3 regions of the Paenibacillus sp. JNUCC 35 genome follow, and region 1 is predicted to be linked to each of the others. Evidence: riboswitches for the same ligand, from Rfam matches in the RefSeq annotation. Region 1 holds a riboswitch; each other region holds the start of a gene.

Region 1 (5,980 bases):
GCTCCAGTTCCAGCTGCCCGCCGAGCATATGCACCTTCAAACTTTTATTGTCCGCCAGTTTCGCCGCAATATCGATGGAATTCGTCACGACCACGTTGCCCGTCGTCCGAATGTGCTCGGCGACCGTCGCAACCGTCGTGGATGTGTCCAGAAACAAGTAATGCCCGTCGCGGATCAGCTTGGCGGCTTCCCGGCCGATCTGCCTCTTCTCGTCCGGAGCCCTCTGCATCCGGTCCTTATAAGCGGTCACCGCGCGGTTAAGGGTCGGCAGCATAGCGCCTCCGCGGGTCCTTACAATTAGCCCGAGCTCATCCATCCGGACGAGATCCCTGCGGGCGGTGTCCCGCGACACGTCAAATCTGTCGCAGATTTCCTTGACGTCCATCCGGTGATGTTCCCTTAAGTATTCCATAATCGCTTCGATTCGTTCTTCCTGAAACATATCGGCACACCCTTAAGTGAATTCATGCAATATGATAATTGTTTATAAGTAATTATAAGTGTTCATAAGCGAATTTGTCAATCAAAGCGCATATCACCTTAAAAACATATTTGCAGCATACAAAAAAGCGGCTGATATCCAGCCGCTTTTTCAACGTTTTATTCACATACTCTATACTTGTTCATGTCTCTCCGCTTACAGGCGTTCCGAAATGGAATCGATCATTTCCCGGATCTTGGCTCCCGATTTGCGCAGATTGTTCTCTTCCTCTTCACTTAAGGGCAGCGTGATAACCTCCCGCACGCCCGTACGGTCCACAATACACGGAACCCCGAGGTAAACGTCAGACAACCCGTGATAATTGGAAACAAACGTCGAGACGTTCAGCACCGCGCCTTCATCGCGCAGAATCGCCGTACAGATCCGGTCAAGCGCCAAAGCGATCGCGTAATACGTCGATCCCTTCGCCTCAATAATCTGGTAAGCCGCGTCCCGCGTATTTTGGAAAATTTCGTCCTTATCCTCTTGATTCAGCTCGAGAGGCAGTCCGGCAAAATTAGCCAAGCTCCACAAAGGCACTTCCGAGTCTCCGTGCTCCCCGATAATCGCCGCGTGAATGCTGCGCGGGTCCACTTGAAGCTTCTCGCCGATCAAATAGCGGAAACGCGCGCTGTCCAGCAAAGTTCCCGAGCCGATGACACGGTTAACGGGCCATTCGGATTTTTTCCATGTAAAATAAGACATGATATCAACCGGATTGGTCGCCACCAGAATAATGCCTGTCTGGTTGTACTTCGTCACATTCTCGACGATGCCGTTAAAAATGTCGACGTTGCGCTTGAGCAGATCGAGACGGGTCTCCCCTTGCTTTTGCGCGACGCCCGCACAAATAATGATAATATCGGCGCCTTCACAGTCGGAATAGTCCCCCGCCCATACTTTTACCCTGCCCGTAAACGGCAGGCCGTGGTTCATATCCAGTGCGTCCCCGTTCGCTTTCGCGTGATTATAATCGATGAGGACAAGCTCGGACATCCGCTCTCTGAGCAGCAGGGTGTACGCCGTGGTGGAACCTACGGCACCGGTTCCGATGACAACGATACGTGATTTTTTAGATGTTTCCTGGTTGTTCAATTCATTAGTAGACACGAGAACCAATCCTTTCAGGGGAATTCTGGTATTATTGTAGGCGAACTCCCCCCCAAAAGCAAACATTCCGTCCTATAAAACGACAAAATAAGCCCGGGATTCTTCAAAAAGCACCGGCTGATCCAGCTGAAATCCGGTACCGGCTATACGCTCGCAAGCCTGAAGCGGGGCAAGGCGCGCCGGTTCGGGGCTGCTGCCCTCTTCCAGCCAGTTCGCTCCCAGCACTGCAGCGGTATGCTCCCATAAGCAGCAGGCCGGACCGATCAAATAATCTTTATGCATCGCCAGCGTCATTCCTTCCTGCCGGAGCATGCACGCGTTGCGCAAATCATCCAGCAGAGAGCCGCAGCAGCCGGGGTGAAGCTCCCGCTCGGCTTGGAAGAGCCGGCTTACCGGAAACTCGCGGTCCGCCACAGCGTGGCCGAAGCCCGCATCCTGTCTGACGCGAGAAGAAACGTGCGATTCCGTGTCCGGCCAAGAGCCGCCGCCGTCACTCCGGGCAGCAGCCGTTTCCAGGCGGAAGGAGCCGTTTCCGGAACGTCCGGCACTTCCGAAGCTGCTGAAACCGCTGAAGCTTCCGAGAACGTCCACGAACGGTTTGCCCTGCGATCGGGCCTTCAGATCGTACAAGGCCATTTCCACCAGATCCGCCTTCACATTCCCCCAGAGAACGCGGTACAAGCGGACAGTGTCGAGTGCTTGCGCCAGCGTGCTTTTTTGAAGGCGGTACAGAAACCGGGCCCAGTTCACAAGATCGAAATACTTCTCGCCCACAGACATCAAGCATTCTCCCCAGCCTGTCTCTCCGCCCTCGTCCGTGAGTTTCAGCAGCCCGTACCTGCAGTTCTCCAGCTTTCCTTTGGCATGATGGTAACAGCAGGGTACATCGAATTCAAACAATTCAATCCGGATAATTCGTCGGTCCATTTCTTCCTTTTTCACTCCTTTTCTCCCAATGACGCTTGCGAGGTTAGCTGCCGGGTTCGGATTTGAGAGGCCCCTACGGAATAAACATTCCGATTCACCCCAGTTCGTGGGTCCCCCGCTTCTCTTACGAGAATTAAGCGCGCAGATGAAGATGATGATATGGCCGCCGCCGGCGTCCGGACATGGTGTCCGAAGCCTGATCTGACGGACCATGAGAGTATGTTACCCCCCCGAATCGGGCCTGTAAACAAACCCGGAGGACAGCCCGCTGCCATTCTATGCCATGTAACCCTATTCATTTGAGTGTTGCTTCTTCAAGCTGATTCAAGCTCATTCTTTCTCCGTTTAACAAAAAAAAGCCCCGGATACCCGGGGCTTTTTTGAAGAGCGTTCTATAGTCCGATCAGATATGGGCGCGTGTCTTGCCTCCTCCGAGGGTAGGGTTTGCGCCGTGATCTCCGCGATGGCGAAGGAGCTTGCGGATGTAAGGAAGGATGTAGTAGTCGGCTCCGAACTTGCCGGCGTTGGCTCCGGCGGCGATGACGATGACACCGAGCAGGATCATCCAAGGGTTAGTGCTTACGGTACCTGCGAAGAGGAACATGAAGTTCATCAGAACCCCGAAGAATGCTGCCGCCGTTGTTAGTGCGCCGAGGACAAGACCCAGTCCTACCAGAAACTCTCCGAGCGGAATCAGTACGTTAAACAGTTTGGCGTTCGGTAGTGCAAAGTTTTCCAGGAATGCGGTGAAGGTCGGATAGACCAGCTCATTGGTCGCTTTATCGACAATCGGCTTCGCTACCGCGCCTTTCAGGAAGCCCGTGGCGTCAAACCCGCCTATCAGCTTGTGCCATCCTCCCGTAATCCATGCGTATCCGAGATAGAAGCGGAGGATCAGCATCAGACCTGCCGCATAAACGTTCGTTCTTAACCAGTTAAACATATGAATTTCCCCTCTCAAGCTGCGTATTCTGTATTGGATGTTGAGTGTGTTTCCAGTATTTAGAGCCAGTACTGCTCGATCAAGCCGCATTCCGCTTCCAGAGGAAGAGGAAGTCCGGTTTTGCCTGCTTTTTGCGCCTTGACGGTTTGCCAGGTCTGCACACAGTCGAAGCACAAATCCTTATAACCCTCGGGGTGTGTCTGAAGCCGGGCGCCGCATGCCTGACAGTGTGCGGGTGCTGCGTTTACAAGATGAAGGGCGGTCATGATACTCGCATCCTTTCGTTTATCCCGTATTTTATTGTGAATATTTTCACATTGTTAGCCGTAAGAAGCTTTCTCTTCTTCCTGAATCATTCAGGAAGATCGGATGAGCCGGCGGAGCCTTCAGCTCTGGATACCAGTGGCTTTAACCGGCAGTCTTCGCAAACCCAGGGGGACTCTGTTTCTTTGGCAGCGAGGATACCGGAACCACACTGCGGGCATCTTCCTTGCTGAACTTGCGGGTCAGCTGTCTCTTTCATGGCTCCTTCACCTTCTTTCGTGTGTTGTTCTCTCTTTCTGACTTTAGTATAGTCCTCCCCAAGAGGGATGTATGTGATATTTATCACACTTAGCCCAAAATAAGTGATTATAATCATGTTCAAGCATTCTTCATAATGAAAGCCGTTACTTAATAAGGACATGTGAATAATATCACAATCTCTTAAAACAAGAAGTTCTATACTTCCTTTAGAAAGCCAAATTCCCGTAACAGCCGCATCCAGGCAGGTTTGGCTGCTTGCGTTTCTTCTATAGTAATAAAACCAAATTTGCACAAAGCGAGATGACTCCTATGCGAAACCCGACTGCCGTGTTTTTTACCAATGTCCGTTTTTTCCTGATTCTGCTGGTTGTTCTGGTCAACCTGCTGCTTACCCTTCCCCCTCTGCCGGAGGCAGCGCAAGCTGTGGTGACCGCCATCTTCACTTTTCATCTGCCGGTGTTTGTGCTGGTAACCGGTTATTTCGCCAAAAAGTACTGGCAGACACCCGAGGCGGCAGCCGGTATGCTGCGAATCGCCCTGCAGTATCTCTTCTTTCAGACCCTGTACTCGGTCCTGGATCTGTTCTGGCTCCACAGCCCCGGCATCCGGTATTCGTTCTGGCTTCCGTATTGGATGCTCTGGTTTCTGACCGCGCATTTCGGCTGGAAGCTTCTGCTCATCCCGTTCGCCCGGCTCAAGCACCCGGTGGCCGCCGCCGTCCTGCTCGGCGCGGCAGCCGGCTTCCTGCCGGCGGAAGCGGGCGCGTGGCTCGGCTTGACGCGCACGCTCGTGTTCTTCCCGTTCTTCCTCGCCGGATACTACTGGCGGGAAGAACGGGAGCCCCGTCGGCGCACGGTCCCGCAGCGCCGCGCGATCCGGGCCGCCGCGGCGCTGCTGCTGCTGGCGCTGCCCGCGTTCTGGCACGCGGCAGGCGCAGACACCGCCGCTCAGTGGCTCGCCGGCGGCGGCAACTACGCGCAGCTCGGCGTCCCTGCCGCGGCGGGCACGATGCTGCGCCTCGGCTGCTATGCGGCGCAAGCCGCCGCATCGGCCGCGTTCCTGCTGCTGCTCCCTCGCGCGGAAAGCCGCTTGACCGTCCTCGGAGGACGGACGGTCTATGTCTTCCTGCTGCATGGCGCCGCCATCAAGCTGCTGGGCGCAGCCGGGCTCCTGCAGCTGCTCGCCCGGCTGATGGACGCGGGAGCGGCGGGAGCTGCCGCGGCTCTTACGGCGGGATGCGCGGCAGCAGCCGCGGTCGTGGCCGCGCTGTCGGGCCGCCGGTTCGCCGCGGTCATGCGGCCCTGCATCGAGCCGGACGCGGCCCGGGCCCTGCGCTGGCTGCAGCGGAGGCTGCCCGGCCGGGCGCGCAGCACGTACTAGCCGCCGCGCAGCAGCTTTCAGCGCGCGATGCGGTCCCAAGCGGCGAGCGAAGTCTCCAGCCTGTGGTGCGGCGCCAAGCGGCGGCAGATCAGCCGCGTGTCTGGTGTGTCAGGTTCCATCGCATACCGAAGCCGTGCTTTCAACACTAGCCGCGGAGCCTGGCAACCCGACTCCTTTCCAGCCGGTCATGGACTATACCGGCGCGACTCATCTTACGAGGCATCAACATCCGCATCCCAATAAGCCCGGCCTGAATGATTCAGGCCGGGCTTATTCAATGCCGTTATGTTAACCTTATTTCCGAACTGTATGGGCCCCGCTTACTCCGCATAGTTCGCGTATCGTACAACGTTTTTTTCAACTACTCTTTAGGACTTCGTTAATGTCACGACTGAGCCGCACTCTCTCTGCGCCAGGTTACGCTCCTATCGCTCATTTCGGCGCTCCGTTCATCTCGCAAGGCTGGATCTGCTTCGTCTTGGTCCCAGGTCTACCGCCGCTTAATAAGATATCGGCTGATCCGTTTTGCCTTGAAGCCCCGCCATCCTCATCAGAACGATGGCCGCCTGCGCCCGCGTCACTGCGTCCTGCGGCCGGAATTCGCCTCCGATGTC
Region 2 (5,980 bases), 1.1 Mb from region 1:
TAGAAAGGAACGACGCTTGGCTAATGCTTACAAATAAAATAAAAAACCGCCCGGTGGCACCCGGACGGCATAAAAATTACAATTTGTATGATTACATGACGCGTTTGGCTCCAACATAACGAGAGCCCCAGTAAGCGCTGCCCAAGCTGTCCACTTTCACTCCATCATCTGTCGCGGAAATGAATTTGTCAGCCCCTACGTAAATACCCACATGCTGCATTTTGGAATTGCTTGCGAAGAATACAAGATCGCCCGGCTGCGGGTTGGATACTTTAACCCCTGCGCTGGCATACATACTTGCAGAAGATCTAGGCAGGTCTACCCCGTTCTTATCATACACATATTGCACAAACCCGGAGCAGTCAAATCCAGATGGCGAAGTACCGCCATACGCGTAACGAACGCCTTTGTATTGGTTGGCTGTTGCTACAATCGTATTTTCCTGCTGCGACTTCTGAGGCACGGTTGCATACCAAGCCGGGGAATGGTACTGACCATCGGCGTCGAAAATTGCAATCGTATTCACATTATCCCATTGTACACGGATAGACAGTGAATCCGCCAGAAATCTCATCGGAACATAAACCGTATTGTTCAAAAACTGCGCTTTGCTTGGCAAGTCGATCTTCTTGCCGTCCACGAGAGCCTGATTCTCCCCCGTAGTAAACGTAATCTTGTGGCCGTTCCCGGTCACCGAGATACTCATTTGAGCTCCTGCACGTTCCCATCCAATTTGAGTTCCCAATTTCTCTGCAACAGGACGAAGCGGAATCATCAGGTTATTGCTGGAATCGATAAAAGGTGCGGTACCTTCGGTATTCACCAGTTGGTCGTTGACCTGCACTTTAGCGGAACGAGCGGCATTGGCATGAGCATCCGAAGCCGCGAATAGACCGGCCGTCAGTACGGCGCATGAAACTACAACGCTTTGTACCCAAATCTTCAAACGATTTTTCCTCCTTGGGCCTCCGAGGTTAGTTGACGGGTTCGGGAAAGAGGTTCCCTAGCTTGCAAAATGACAGGCATTCACCCCAGAAATAAGTCCCCCGTACAGGTGCTTTTGATTCACCGGATTCGGCTTTGTATAAATTGTGTCAAAGACACTCCTAAAAAGGTTAACATAATTTACATAATCGGACAACCCTTTTTGTTGTGTCTATTTTGTAACAAATCCCGGATAAAATTCCTCCCTCTAAACAAAACTAGTGAAAACGCCATTAGAGGAGGGTTCCCCATGAAACGTGCAGCCTTGGCTGTCTCATCCGCCATTTTGCTGGCCTTCGTCTCCGCATGCTCCCCGGCAAAGCTGCCCGGCGAGGGCTCGGCCTCTTCCCGGCTGGACGAAAACCGTTTTATCCCGCACACTCTAAGCGAAGATCCAGGTCCGTCATCCGTACCCGGTCCAGCCAAATTCCAGCCTGCGAAAATTCCGGCGATCAAGGAAAACACCGCTGCCGCTCCTTCGGTATCACCGGCAGCTCCGGCTCCTGCGCCTCCCGTGCCCGTAAAAAAACTTAATAACGCATCCGCTCCCAAACCGGAGACGAAAAAGAAAGACGTTCCGGTTCAGAAGCATCATCAGGAAGCGAACGCCCTTCAGAAAACGGAGCAGCGGAAGCTGAGCTTAGCCGAGATTCATCACAAATACCCGGCGGTTTTCCGGATGAGAGGAACCTCCCAAGGAAAGAAAATCGCGCTCACGTTTGATGACGGACCCGATCTCAAATATACCCCGCAAGTGCTCGATATTCTGGAAAAGCATCAGGTGAAAGCGACCTTTTTCGTGATCGGAAACCGCGCTCAGGCACATCCCGAGATTATCCGCCGGATGGTGCGGGAGGGTCATGTCGTGGGCAACCACTCGTACAGCCATCCTTTTATGCCCAAACTGACCGCCTCGGAATTTTCTTCGCAAATTATGCGTACCCAAGAGGTCATCAAACCGTTGACCGGTTATACGCCCAGACTGGTGCGACCTCCTTACGGAGCCATCAATGAAGAGCAGGTGCGCTGGATGTCCGACCATCACCTGCTGGCCGTGAACTGGGACGTGGATTCCCTCGACTGGAAAGGACTATCCGGCAAGCAGGTATACCACAATATTGTGGACAACGCCCGAGCCGGTTCAGTCATTCTGCAGCACAGCGCGGGAGGAAACAACAAGCATGATCTCAGCGGTACGGTCACGGCCCTTCCCGATTTGATCCGTTCCTTGAAATCGAGCGGATACAAGCTGGTCACGATTCCGGAACTGATGGGAATTTCCAAGGATTTGTAACGCACAAAAGACGGGAGCATTCGCTCCCGTCTTCTTTCCGGCTAATGGTTATTTAAGAATGTATACTTTCACACTTTGATAGCCAAAGTTGTTTACTTTATCTTTGGAGCCCGGAACGAAGATATCGATCCGGTTGCCTTTGATCGCGCCGCCGATGTCCGTCGCTTTGGCGATCATTCCCTTGGCCGGAAGGCCTGGGAAAGCATAACCCGTTACATATACGGTGGAGCCGAGCGGAATAACTTTCGGATCGACCGCGATCGTGCCGACGGTCAGTTTGTTGCCGTAGTAGTCGATGCCGGCATATCCGCCGTTCTCGCTCGGGTCAGCGGAATAGGCCGATGCCTTGATATTCAGCACTTTTTTGTATTGAATCTGTTTGCCCGCCGCGGTTGTCAGCGTCTGGCCTGATTTTGCGGAAGCCGATGCCGCTTGGGCAGCCGGTTTCTTAACGACCTTCTTCTCCGCGGTTTTCTTCGGTTCGGGAGCCTGCGGCTTGCCGCTCTTTTGAAGAGCCTCCGAAGGTTTTATAGAGTCCGTCTGACTTGGCGAGGCCGATGCAAGCTGAACTTTGGCCGGTGCCTGGGCCGGGACTTTTACCGTCGCTTTTAAAGCTTTAAGCTGCTCAAGGGCCGCTTCCCCCACAATTTTCAACTCGCTGCCTGCCGGCAGGCTAAGCGGATCCGCATCGGGATTTAACGATAAGAGGTCAAGAACGTCCATATTCATTTGGGAAGCGAAGTTCCACATGGAATTTGGCTCGGATAGCACCAGGGTTTGATTTTCCGGTGTCACCAAAGATTGGGTAAGTTCCGAATCGGCTGCTTGTCCTACAGTATCGGTCATACCGGCTGCAATCTCCTGATAAGATTTAGCCAGTTTCCAATACAACAGGCCGTCGTTTTTAGCCGCTTCCGTTTCGGCCGCCTGCGACTGGAATGCGGAAGATGCCGCCACCACTGCACCCAGCAGCAGAGTAGCGCATGTTTTTTTCCAATGATGCTTTAAAGCCATAGTTGATGTACGCTCCTTCTCGGTATTGCCTACGAGGTTAGTTGTCGGGTTCGGACTGAGAAGTCGCCCACGCTGCTGCCAGCGATTCACCCCTATCGGACGCCGCAGTCATTCACATACGGTTCCGAAATAAATCATCCCCCGCACCTCATCCGCTCCTGGAAAATCCGGGGAACGGAAGAAGTTTCGGCTCTCTACACAAGCTATCACATACATCTTTAGAAACAAACACACACAAATTGGCAAAAAACAACCTTTTCATTTTTTTAATCCACCGGTGAACCTGCTGTAAAAAGCTGTTCCATCAAGCCTATTTGATGCTGTCCCGCCCTTTCGGCCGGAAAAACGCGAGAAAGAAAATTAACGCCATTCTCACAATCCACTTATGTAATCCTCATGTATTTCTCATAAAAGACATGGTTTCTTCACCATACATCCAGGAAATTCATCCCATAGGAGGAAACCTTTATTTGGCGATTCGTTTCCTTTCTCTCGACTTTTCTTCTATTTTCACGGCTGCCTGGCTTTGTACCGATTCTACAGTCGGCCTCTTCTTCCCCTCGTAAATATCATCGAAAGGACGAAACGGCACGTAATCGGACCGGTCGAATTCCTTCGGTTTGCGCAGACCTAATGATGCCGCTAAAAGAACTAACATGCCGATCAGCAGACTTAATGTGATCCCCATAATAGCAGCCTCCTCCTTATTCCAAAATATAGGTTTCGCTCTTAATTTCTTGCTAACTTATTCCATTTTATCATACTTATAGGAAAAATGTGGTATTTTTTCGCGGAAAGCTGACGAGCTTTTTAAGATTTTTCGTAAGTACGACATAATTTTTGCCAATGTCCAGCTCCTAACAGCCACTCCTATAAGACCTGCACCATTTAAACGACTGTTTACTTGTAACCTTTATATAAGTAAGACACCTTCAGAATGGGAAACGTTCCGGAAAAATTAGTAATCTTATTCAATTTTTCCATATCTATTGAAATTGTCGACTCGGTTATCTTAAAAATTGCCGAAAAAAGACGGGTTCCCCCGTCTTTTTGTCCGGGCCGCTAGAAAATTTTCTGGGCCGCCCTTTCGTCTTTAAGAATTTCTACCGCTTCGCGGAAACGCATCGAATGGATGATCTCACGTTCACGCAGGAATTTCAGCCCATCCTGGAGATCGACGTCGTCCGTCAGGTCAATGAGCCACTGATAGGTGGCGCGCGCCTTTTCTTCCGCCGCGATATCTTCGTACAGGTCGGCGATAGGATCGCCCTTGGCTTGAATGTAAGCTGCCGTCCACGGTGTGCCGGCCGCATTTTGGTAATACAAAGCCGAATCGTGGTTGACGTAATATTCGCCCAGGCCCGCGGCTTTTAGCTGGTCGGGAGTAGCGTCTTTCGTGAGCTTGTAGATCATCGTGGCAATCATCTCTAGGTGAGCGAATTCTTCTGTCCCGATATCATTCAGTACCCCGATTACTTTGTCCGGAATGGTGTAACGCTGGTTCAAGTAACGCAGCGCGGCAGCAAGTTCCCCGTCCGCACCCCCGTACTGCTCGATCAGAAGTTTGGCCATGTGCGGATCGCATTTGCTTACACGAACCGGATACTGCAATTTCTTCTCGTAAATCCACATCGGAATCCCCCGTCTCCTTAAGCACAACCGTGCTTGTTCTTCCGTCTAGGCCGTTCATGCAGTTTCCTCTACACACGTCACACCTGCCAAGGCCAGGGAGCCTCGGCCCACTCCCAAGTCTGCTGCGGCAGCGCATTTTGCCCGTATTGCAGAAGCGGTCCGTACAAACACTCATATTCCAGCGCGATTTGCCTCCGTTTTTGGGAAAATTCGTTGAACTGCTGCAGAGCATTGCCATCTCCGGGATGGGTGTCCAGGTACAAGGTCAGTTCGACCAGTACGAAATCGGCCGCTTGCAGGTCGTGCAGAAGCCGGTAATAATTTTCATCCAGTTGTTTGTGCATACGGTTGTCGTTCCCCTCTCTTTCGCTTTCAGACCGGGTTAGCACTTGGGTTCGTAGCCGCTGTACAGCTCCGGCCAAAGGGTACCGAGCTTCAAAGCCTCGTAAGGGCTGAACTGCGGCAGGCACATGGGCTGGAACTTGATGAACAGGTTCGGCGGAGTTACATACGTTTTGACGAGCTTCGGCGGACAGGGGTCGAACGGCCCCACGAAAGGATGATACATGCGTACTTCAGGATACAATGCGCTTCCTCCTTGTAACCGGTAATGGCGTAGCTCTGCAATACCATATGGCATCCGCCCAGGAACGGTATGGGCAGTCGCCCAGATTTACGAAATAAAAGCGGAATAATCCGCAAGATTGTCATCTCTACCGTCTCTATGAATATCCTATGATAGAAAGAGAGACGATCCGGGGAAGCCTTTTCCCTTTTAAAAAAGGAGTGAGATGGCATGACGCATCATCTGAAAGCTCCCCTTCTGACCCCGCCCCCGCAGCACGTGGAATACAGCGGGTACACCGTCCCCTTGTATGCAACCGCCGGAATCCTGGCAGGCGCGGATACGTCCCCCGAAGCTCTGCTGGAGCTGCGGAGTCTGCTTATCGGGTCCGGCGTCAAGCGCGTCGTTCCGTGCAAGGACTGGCATTCCGCCGCCCAAATGCCTCTGGCCGTCTATATCGGCAAGCTGCCGGCCGATCCCGCCGTACAGCG
Region 3 (5,980 bases), 1.9 Mb from region 1:
TTTCCGGGACCCACTGCTTACGGCCCAGTGAGCCGGCCACACCCAGCAGGGCGATGATCGACACGTAACGGCCAAGCAGCATCACAATTCCCGTGGAACTGTTCCAGAACGGCGTATTGTCTGCCAGCCCCTCGAAGCCGGAGCCGTTATTGGCCGCCGACGACGTGAACTCGTACAGCACCTGGGAGATTCCGTGGAATCCCGGATTGGTGACGGCTCCTTTGCCAAGCTCCGTCATGAAGGCGATCGCTGTCGGAGCCAGGATGATAAGCGGATGCGCCAGAATCGCAACGGCGATCAGTTTCATCTCACGGGACTCGATTTTGCGTCCCAGAAACTCCGGGGTCCGGCCGACCATGAGGCCCGCCAGAAAGACCGCCAAAATCGCGTACATGAGCATATTGACCAGCCCGACTCCGTCCCCGCCGAATACGCAGTTCAGCATCATTTGAGCGAGCGGAACCATTCCGCCCAGCGGGGTGAGCGTGTCGTGCATATTGTTGACGCTTCCCGTCGTCGCCGCCGTCGTTACCGTAGTGAACAGCGCGGACTGGGCAATGCCGAACCGCACCTCTTTACCTTCCATACTGCCGATGGACGAATCCGCGCCAAGGGCGTTCAAGGCAGGGTTACCGGCCTTTTCCGAGAAGAAAGCGACCGACAGAAAGACCAGGAACAAGGTCATCATCGCGGTGAAAATGACCCACCCCTGCTTCCGGTTCTTCGCAAACCGCCCGAAGGTATAGGTTAATGAGGCCGGAATGCACCACATGGACAACATTTCGATCACGTTAGTCAGCGGAGACGGATTTTCAAACGGATGGGAAGAGTTCACCCCGAAGAAACCGCCGCCGTTCGTACCCAGATGCTTGATGGACACAAGCGACGCTACCGGACCGATGGCGATTTGCTGCTCCCCGCCTTCAAGCGTCTTCGCGGCCACGGTCGGATCCAGCGTCTGCGGCACCTTCAGGCCGACAAGCACCAGCGTGACCACGATAGCCAGCGGCAGCAGCAGGCGGGTGTGTCCTTTTACAAAATCCGTAAAAAAGTTCCCGATGGTATTGCCTTTGGACGTCAGTCCGCGGATAAACGCAATCGCTACAACGATCCCCGTTACGGCGGACGTGAACATCATCATCATGATGACCGCCATCTGCGAGAAATAGGACAAGCCCGTTTCCCCGCTGTAGTGCTGCAGGTTGGTGTTCGTCATAAAGCTGATGATCGTATTAAACGACAGCGTCGCTTCCATATTGTCGATCCCGTTCGGGTTCAAAGGAAGAGCACGCTGCAGACGGAGGATCAGATACCCGACCGCCACAAGCACGATGTTGGTCAGCACAAGGCTGCCCGCATACTTCTTCCACGTCATGCCATTCTCGCTGCGGATACCCGCAAGCTTGTAAATGGGCCGTTCCAGCCAGCCGAACCATTTGTCCGTCCGGTTTCTCTCATTCGAAAAAACATGATAAATATAAGTCCCAAGCGGTTTCACCAGCAGGCAAAGCACCGCGATTACGATTACGATTTGCACAATCTCCATGGATTCCTATCCTCCTCAAGCAACTCCGCGCTAGTCGTTCACCGGCTGCCCGAAGGCGCCCTAAAATTTTTCGGGATGTATGAGCGCGTATATCAGATACAGGAAAAGCCCTGCCGTAAAAAGCGCGATGATCATCATGTACGGCCGCCTTCCGAGCCTTCCACGACATGGTCACACCAGGTCAGAAAACCGTAAAAGATGAGATAAATAAATGCCAGCAGCAGAATCATATAAAGGTCCGTCATGTGTGTCGGCTCCTTTCTTTCCTATTTATAGGTTCGTTTTATAGGTTCATTTATTATCCTTCGGACAGTGAATTTAAACGTTAGCGTAAAACTTCCTCGGGCACTTGGCCCGGTGCTGCTCCAAGCAGGAAAGAGACCTGACGGGTATTCGTATGCACCACATGGTCGGCGCCGAGCGCTTTATAAATCAACCGCGGTGTGGCATTCGTTTTCACCACAAAAATCGTTCCGGTTGTCCAGCTGCGGACCATCTGAAGATACCGGCAGCAGAGCGGCAGGCTGTCTTCGAAAAGATAAACGTCACCGATCGGAAGCTCGGGAACTTCCCAGGCTTCGTGGCGAACGGTGTCCACTTCCACGATGTGCCGGACTCCCAGCTTCTTCATCCGCTGTCCTTCTGCGGGGTTGTTCACAAGCGCCGCGAAGGGTCTGCGGTAAATATTCAGCAGTTTAATAAAGTTCTCGCCGGTGACATTCGGTGCGGAAACCAACGTATAGGTTTGGATCTTTCTCTCGTCCACTTTTTATCCCTCTTTCATGTTTTGGGCAGCAAAAAAAGAAGCCTGCGGAAGAGGAACTCTTCACGCGGCTTCTTGACGGTCACAGCCTAAAAAGACTATAGCCGAAGCGCGATAGCAGTCGCCTCTCTCGGTACGCTTACGAGGTTAGCTGTCGGATTCGGGCGTGAGAGTCGCCCTACCATGACGGCACGGATGCCGCTTCTGGATTCACCCCATGAGGACTGGCCGTCAGGCCTGCAAGTCCTCGTTGGTTCCCCCGTTTTCCGCTTCACACGGAAACTCAGCGATAAAAACGCATGTTCATTTGTTTGGCACATTTTTCATTTTCGGATGTTTTTGAACATAACAAAACCACAGCGAAACGAAGTCCCTGTGGTCGATGCCGATCACAAGCTTCTTCAACCCCTCCCGAACTCATGCGCTTACGAGGTTAGCTGTCGGATTCGGGCGGTGAGAGTCGCCCTACCTGATTGCCGGGTCCATGGGTTCCGGCGCTTCAGGATTCACCCCTGCAGACACGGCTCCGGCTCTCACACCGGATCAATGCTGCGATGGTTCCCCCGCTTCCCCCGGAGGGGGAAATTCAGCGAAAGCAAGAAACTGTTTTTTTCAATTGATGGAATGAATGTTACACCTCCGCACGTGCTTTGTAAAGATATGGGGAGATTGGTTTTAAACCGATTTAAGCCAAAGAAATCCCCTAATGCGCTTACATTTCTACTTTTTGTGCGCTAGCTTGTTAATACGTCGAAAATCTCACGTTTTTGAAAACGGTTTGGACATCCAGCCTCTTCCCGCACCGGAAAAACCTGCTATACTACTTGTAAATGTTCCCATATTAACCAGTAAGGAGGCATGTTTATGAAAATCGGATGGAAATCAATCTTGCTCTGGGGGGTGATTTCCATTGTCGGCGCGTTCGCTTTCGGGCTTGTCGCACTTAATCGCGGGGAAACGATCAATGCCGCCTGGCTCGTTATCGCAGCCGTCAGCTGCTATGCGGTCGCCTACCGGTTCTACAGCCGTTTTCTCGCCCGCAAAGTCTTCGTGCTCGACGACAACCGGAAAACACCCGCAGAGCTGAACAACGACGGCAAGGACTATGTGCCGACGAACAAATGGGTGCTGTTCGGGCACCATTTCGCGGCCATTGCCGGAGCGGGTCCTCTCGTAGGCCCCGTGCTTGCCGCCCAGATGGGCTATCTGCCCGGAACGCTGTGGATTATTCTCGGCGTTATTCTGGGAGGCGCCGTCCAGGATTTCGTGATTCTTTTCGCTTCAACTCGTAGAAACGGTAAATCGCTGGGCGATATGATCAAGGACGAAATCGGCAAGGTGACGGGCACGATTGCCATGCTTGGCATTCTGGGCATTATGATCATTCTTCTCGCCGTGCTCGGGCTCGTCGTCGTCAAAGCTCTGATCGGCAGCCCGTGGGGCATGTTCACGATTGCCGCCACCATTCCGATCGCCCTCCTTATGGGCGTGTATATGCGCTACATACGGCCCGGCCGGGTCGGGGAAGCATCGCTCATTGGCGTCGTGCTGCTCGTTCTGTCGCTGATCGGAGGCAAGTTCGTCGCCGAGAGCGCCGCTCTGGCCCCGCTTTTCTCCTTCAGCGGGGAAACCATCGCTCTGATGATGATCGCCTACGGCTTTTTCGCTTCGGTCATGCCGGTTTGGCTGCTTCTGGCGCCCCGCGACTATCTCAGCACGTTCCTGAAAGTCGGAACGATCATCGGCCTCGCGCTGGGTATTATTTTCGTTCTGCCGGATCTGTCCATGCCGGCCACGACCCGGTTCATCGACGGAACCGGTCCCGTCTTCGCCGGGAATTTGTTCCCGTTCCTGTTCATCACCATTGCCTGCGGCTCCGTATCGGGCTTCCATGCGCTGATCTCCTCCGGGACGACGCCCAAAATGCTGGAGCGCGAATCCCACGCGCGTCCGATCGGCTACGGCGCGATGCTGGTCGAATCGTTCGTCGCCATCATGGCGCTGATCGCCGCCTGCATCATCACGCCCGGCACCTACTTCGCGATTAACTCGTCGGCGGCGGCCCTGGGCGGTACCGATGTGGCGACCGCGGCGGCAACCATCACGAGCTGGGGCTTCACCATCACGCCCGAGCAGTTGACTACGCTGTCCAAGGATATCGGCGAGAGTACCATCCTCTCGCGGACGGGCGGCGCGCCGACCTTCGCCATCGGCATGGCGCAAATCTTGTCCGGCGTGATCGGCGGCAAAACGATGATGGCGTTCTGGTACCACTTCGCCATCCTGTTCGAAGCGTTGTTCATCCTGACGACGATCGACGCCGGTACCCGCGTGGGGCGTTTCCTCATCCAGGATCTGCTCGGCTATGCCAGCAAGTCGCTGGGGGATACCCGGTCCACGGTAGGCAATCTTATCGCTACGGCTCTCTGCGTGGCGGGCTGGGGTTATTTCCTCTACCAAGGCGTTGTGGACCCTCTGGGGGGCATCAACTCCTTGTGGGCGCTCTTCGGCATCGCCAACCAGATGCTGGCCGGCATCGCGCTTGTGCTGGGGACGACCATTTTGTTCAAAATGGGCAAGAAGGCGTACGCCTGGGTCACGCTCCTGCCCACAACGTGGCTGCTTATCGTGACCATGTCCGCCGGCTGGCAGAAGCTGTTCCACGAGAAAGCGAACATCGGCTTTCTTTCTCACGCCAAGCAGTTCCAGAACGCGCTGGACAGCGGCAAAATCGTCGCTCCGGCCAAAACGGCCGCGCAGATGAAGCAGATCGTGATGAACGATTACATCGACGCGGCCTTGTGCGGATTTTTCATGATCGTGGTGCTGATCGTGTTTATCTCGGCCATCCGCGTCTGGCTGAAGGCGATTTCGAACAAACCGCTGGACCTTTACGAAGCCCCGTATATCCCGCGCAGCGGGCAGGGCAGATCCGAGGCGACGAAATATGTTTAAGCGCCTGAAACTGATCTGGAGCTACCGCAATCAGTTTATCCATCTGATGGTGGGCGTCCCCCACTACGAGACATATGTGGCTCATATGAAAAGCACCCACCAAGACCAGCCTGTCCTGAGCCGTGCGGAGTTTTTCCGGCAGGCCCAGGACAACCGATATGACGCCAAGGACGGGAAAATCTCCCGCTGCTGCTAGGTGTTTGCGGCGGCACGCTACGGCGGCACGCTACGGCAGCACGCTACGGCGGCACGCTACGACAGCACGTTACGGCAGCACGTTACGGCAGCACGCTACGACAGCACAAAAAAACCAGCAGCCCTTTGGGCCGCTGGTTTTTTCCTTTATCCCTGTGTCTGCAGGGGAAGCTTTTTGCAAGGATCAGTGGATATCCTTCTTCTTGAATTGTCCGCCCTTCACATCGTGAATATTGCCGACGGCAATAAAGGCGTTTCCGTCCCATTCTTCGACGATGGATTTCAGCTTCGCTTCTTCCAGACGAGTAATAACGGTGAAAATCACCTTCTTGTCATCGCCGGTATAAGCGCCTTCCCCATGAAGGTAAGTCACGCCACGGCCCAGACGCTGAGTCAGCGCATCGCCGATTTCTTTATATTTTTCACTGATGATCCATACGGATTTCGACTGATCGAGACCTTCGATCGTCACATCAATCATTTTCATCGCAATGTAATACGCAATCAGGGAATACATCGCA

The links. Region 1 has a riboswitch for cyclic di-AMP ahead of AC2TF6_RS16810 (hypothetical protein). Riboswitches for the same ligand answer to the same signal wherever they lie in the genome.
Region 2: it holds a riboswitch for cyclic di-AMP, as region 1 does, so the genes downstream of both, AC2TF6_RS21910 (3D domain-containing protein) here and AC2TF6_RS16810 (hypothetical protein) in region 1, are expected to answer to the same signal.
Region 3: it holds a riboswitch for cyclic di-AMP, as region 1 does, so the genes downstream of both, AC2TF6_RS25655 (hypothetical protein) here and AC2TF6_RS16810 (hypothetical protein) in region 1, are expected to answer to the same signal.

What each region holds. Positions count from the first base shown of each region.
Region 1 is NZ_CM177771.1:3,782,455-3,788,434, forward strand. Features, by position in the region: gene AC2TF6_RS16800 (DeoR/GlpR family DNA-binding transcription regulator) at 1-442, opposite strand, end outside; gene AC2TF6_RS16805 (L-lactate dehydrogenase) at 638-1,576, opposite strand; gene AC2TF6_RS16810 (hypothetical protein) at 1,664-2,533, opposite strand; cyclic di-AMP (ydaO/yuaA leader) riboswitch at 2,536-2,668, opposite strand; gene AC2TF6_RS16815 (DoxX family protein) at 2,922-3,461, opposite strand; gene AC2TF6_RS16820 (hypothetical protein) at 3,521-3,727, opposite strand; gene AC2TF6_RS16825 (hypothetical protein) at 3,814-4,278, opposite strand; gene AC2TF6_RS16830 (acyltransferase family protein) at 4,296-5,366, shown strand; gene AC2TF6_RS16835 (YcdB/YcdC domain-containing protein) at 5,867-5,980, opposite strand, start outside.
Region 2 is NZ_CM177771.1:4,845,520-4,851,499, forward strand. Features, by position in the region: gene AC2TF6_RS21900 (C40 family peptidase) at 92-946, opposite strand; cyclic di-AMP (ydaO/yuaA leader) riboswitch at 950-1,090, opposite strand; gene AC2TF6_RS21905 (polysaccharide deacetylase family protein) at 1,235-2,278, shown strand; gene AC2TF6_RS21910 (3D domain-containing protein) at 2,327-3,292, opposite strand; cyclic di-AMP (ydaO/yuaA leader) riboswitch at 3,304-3,494, opposite strand; gene AC2TF6_RS21915 (hypothetical protein) at 3,759-3,980, opposite strand; gene AC2TF6_RS21920 (manganese catalase family protein) at 4,355-4,924, opposite strand; gene AC2TF6_RS21925 (spore coat protein CotJB) at 5,002-5,268, opposite strand; gene AC2TF6_RS21930 (spore coat associated protein CotJA) at 5,307-5,492, opposite strand; gene AC2TF6_RS21935 (glycoside hydrolase family 84 protein) at 5,721-5,980, shown strand, end outside.
Region 3 is NZ_CM177771.1:5,663,254-5,669,233, forward strand. Features, by position in the region: gene kdpA (potassium-transporting ATPase subunit KdpA) at 1-1,546, opposite strand, end outside; gene kdpF (K(+)-transporting ATPase subunit F) at 1,607-1,684, opposite strand; gene AC2TF6_RS25655 (hypothetical protein) at 1,872-2,312, opposite strand; cyclic di-AMP (ydaO/yuaA leader) riboswitch at 2,430-2,608, opposite strand; cyclic di-AMP (ydaO/yuaA leader) riboswitch at 2,717-2,911, opposite strand; gene AC2TF6_RS25660 (carbon starvation CstA family protein) at 3,174-5,264, shown strand; gene AC2TF6_RS25665 (YbdD/YjiX family protein) at 5,257-5,460, shown strand; gene AC2TF6_RS25670 (YitT family protein) at 5,644-5,980, opposite strand, start outside.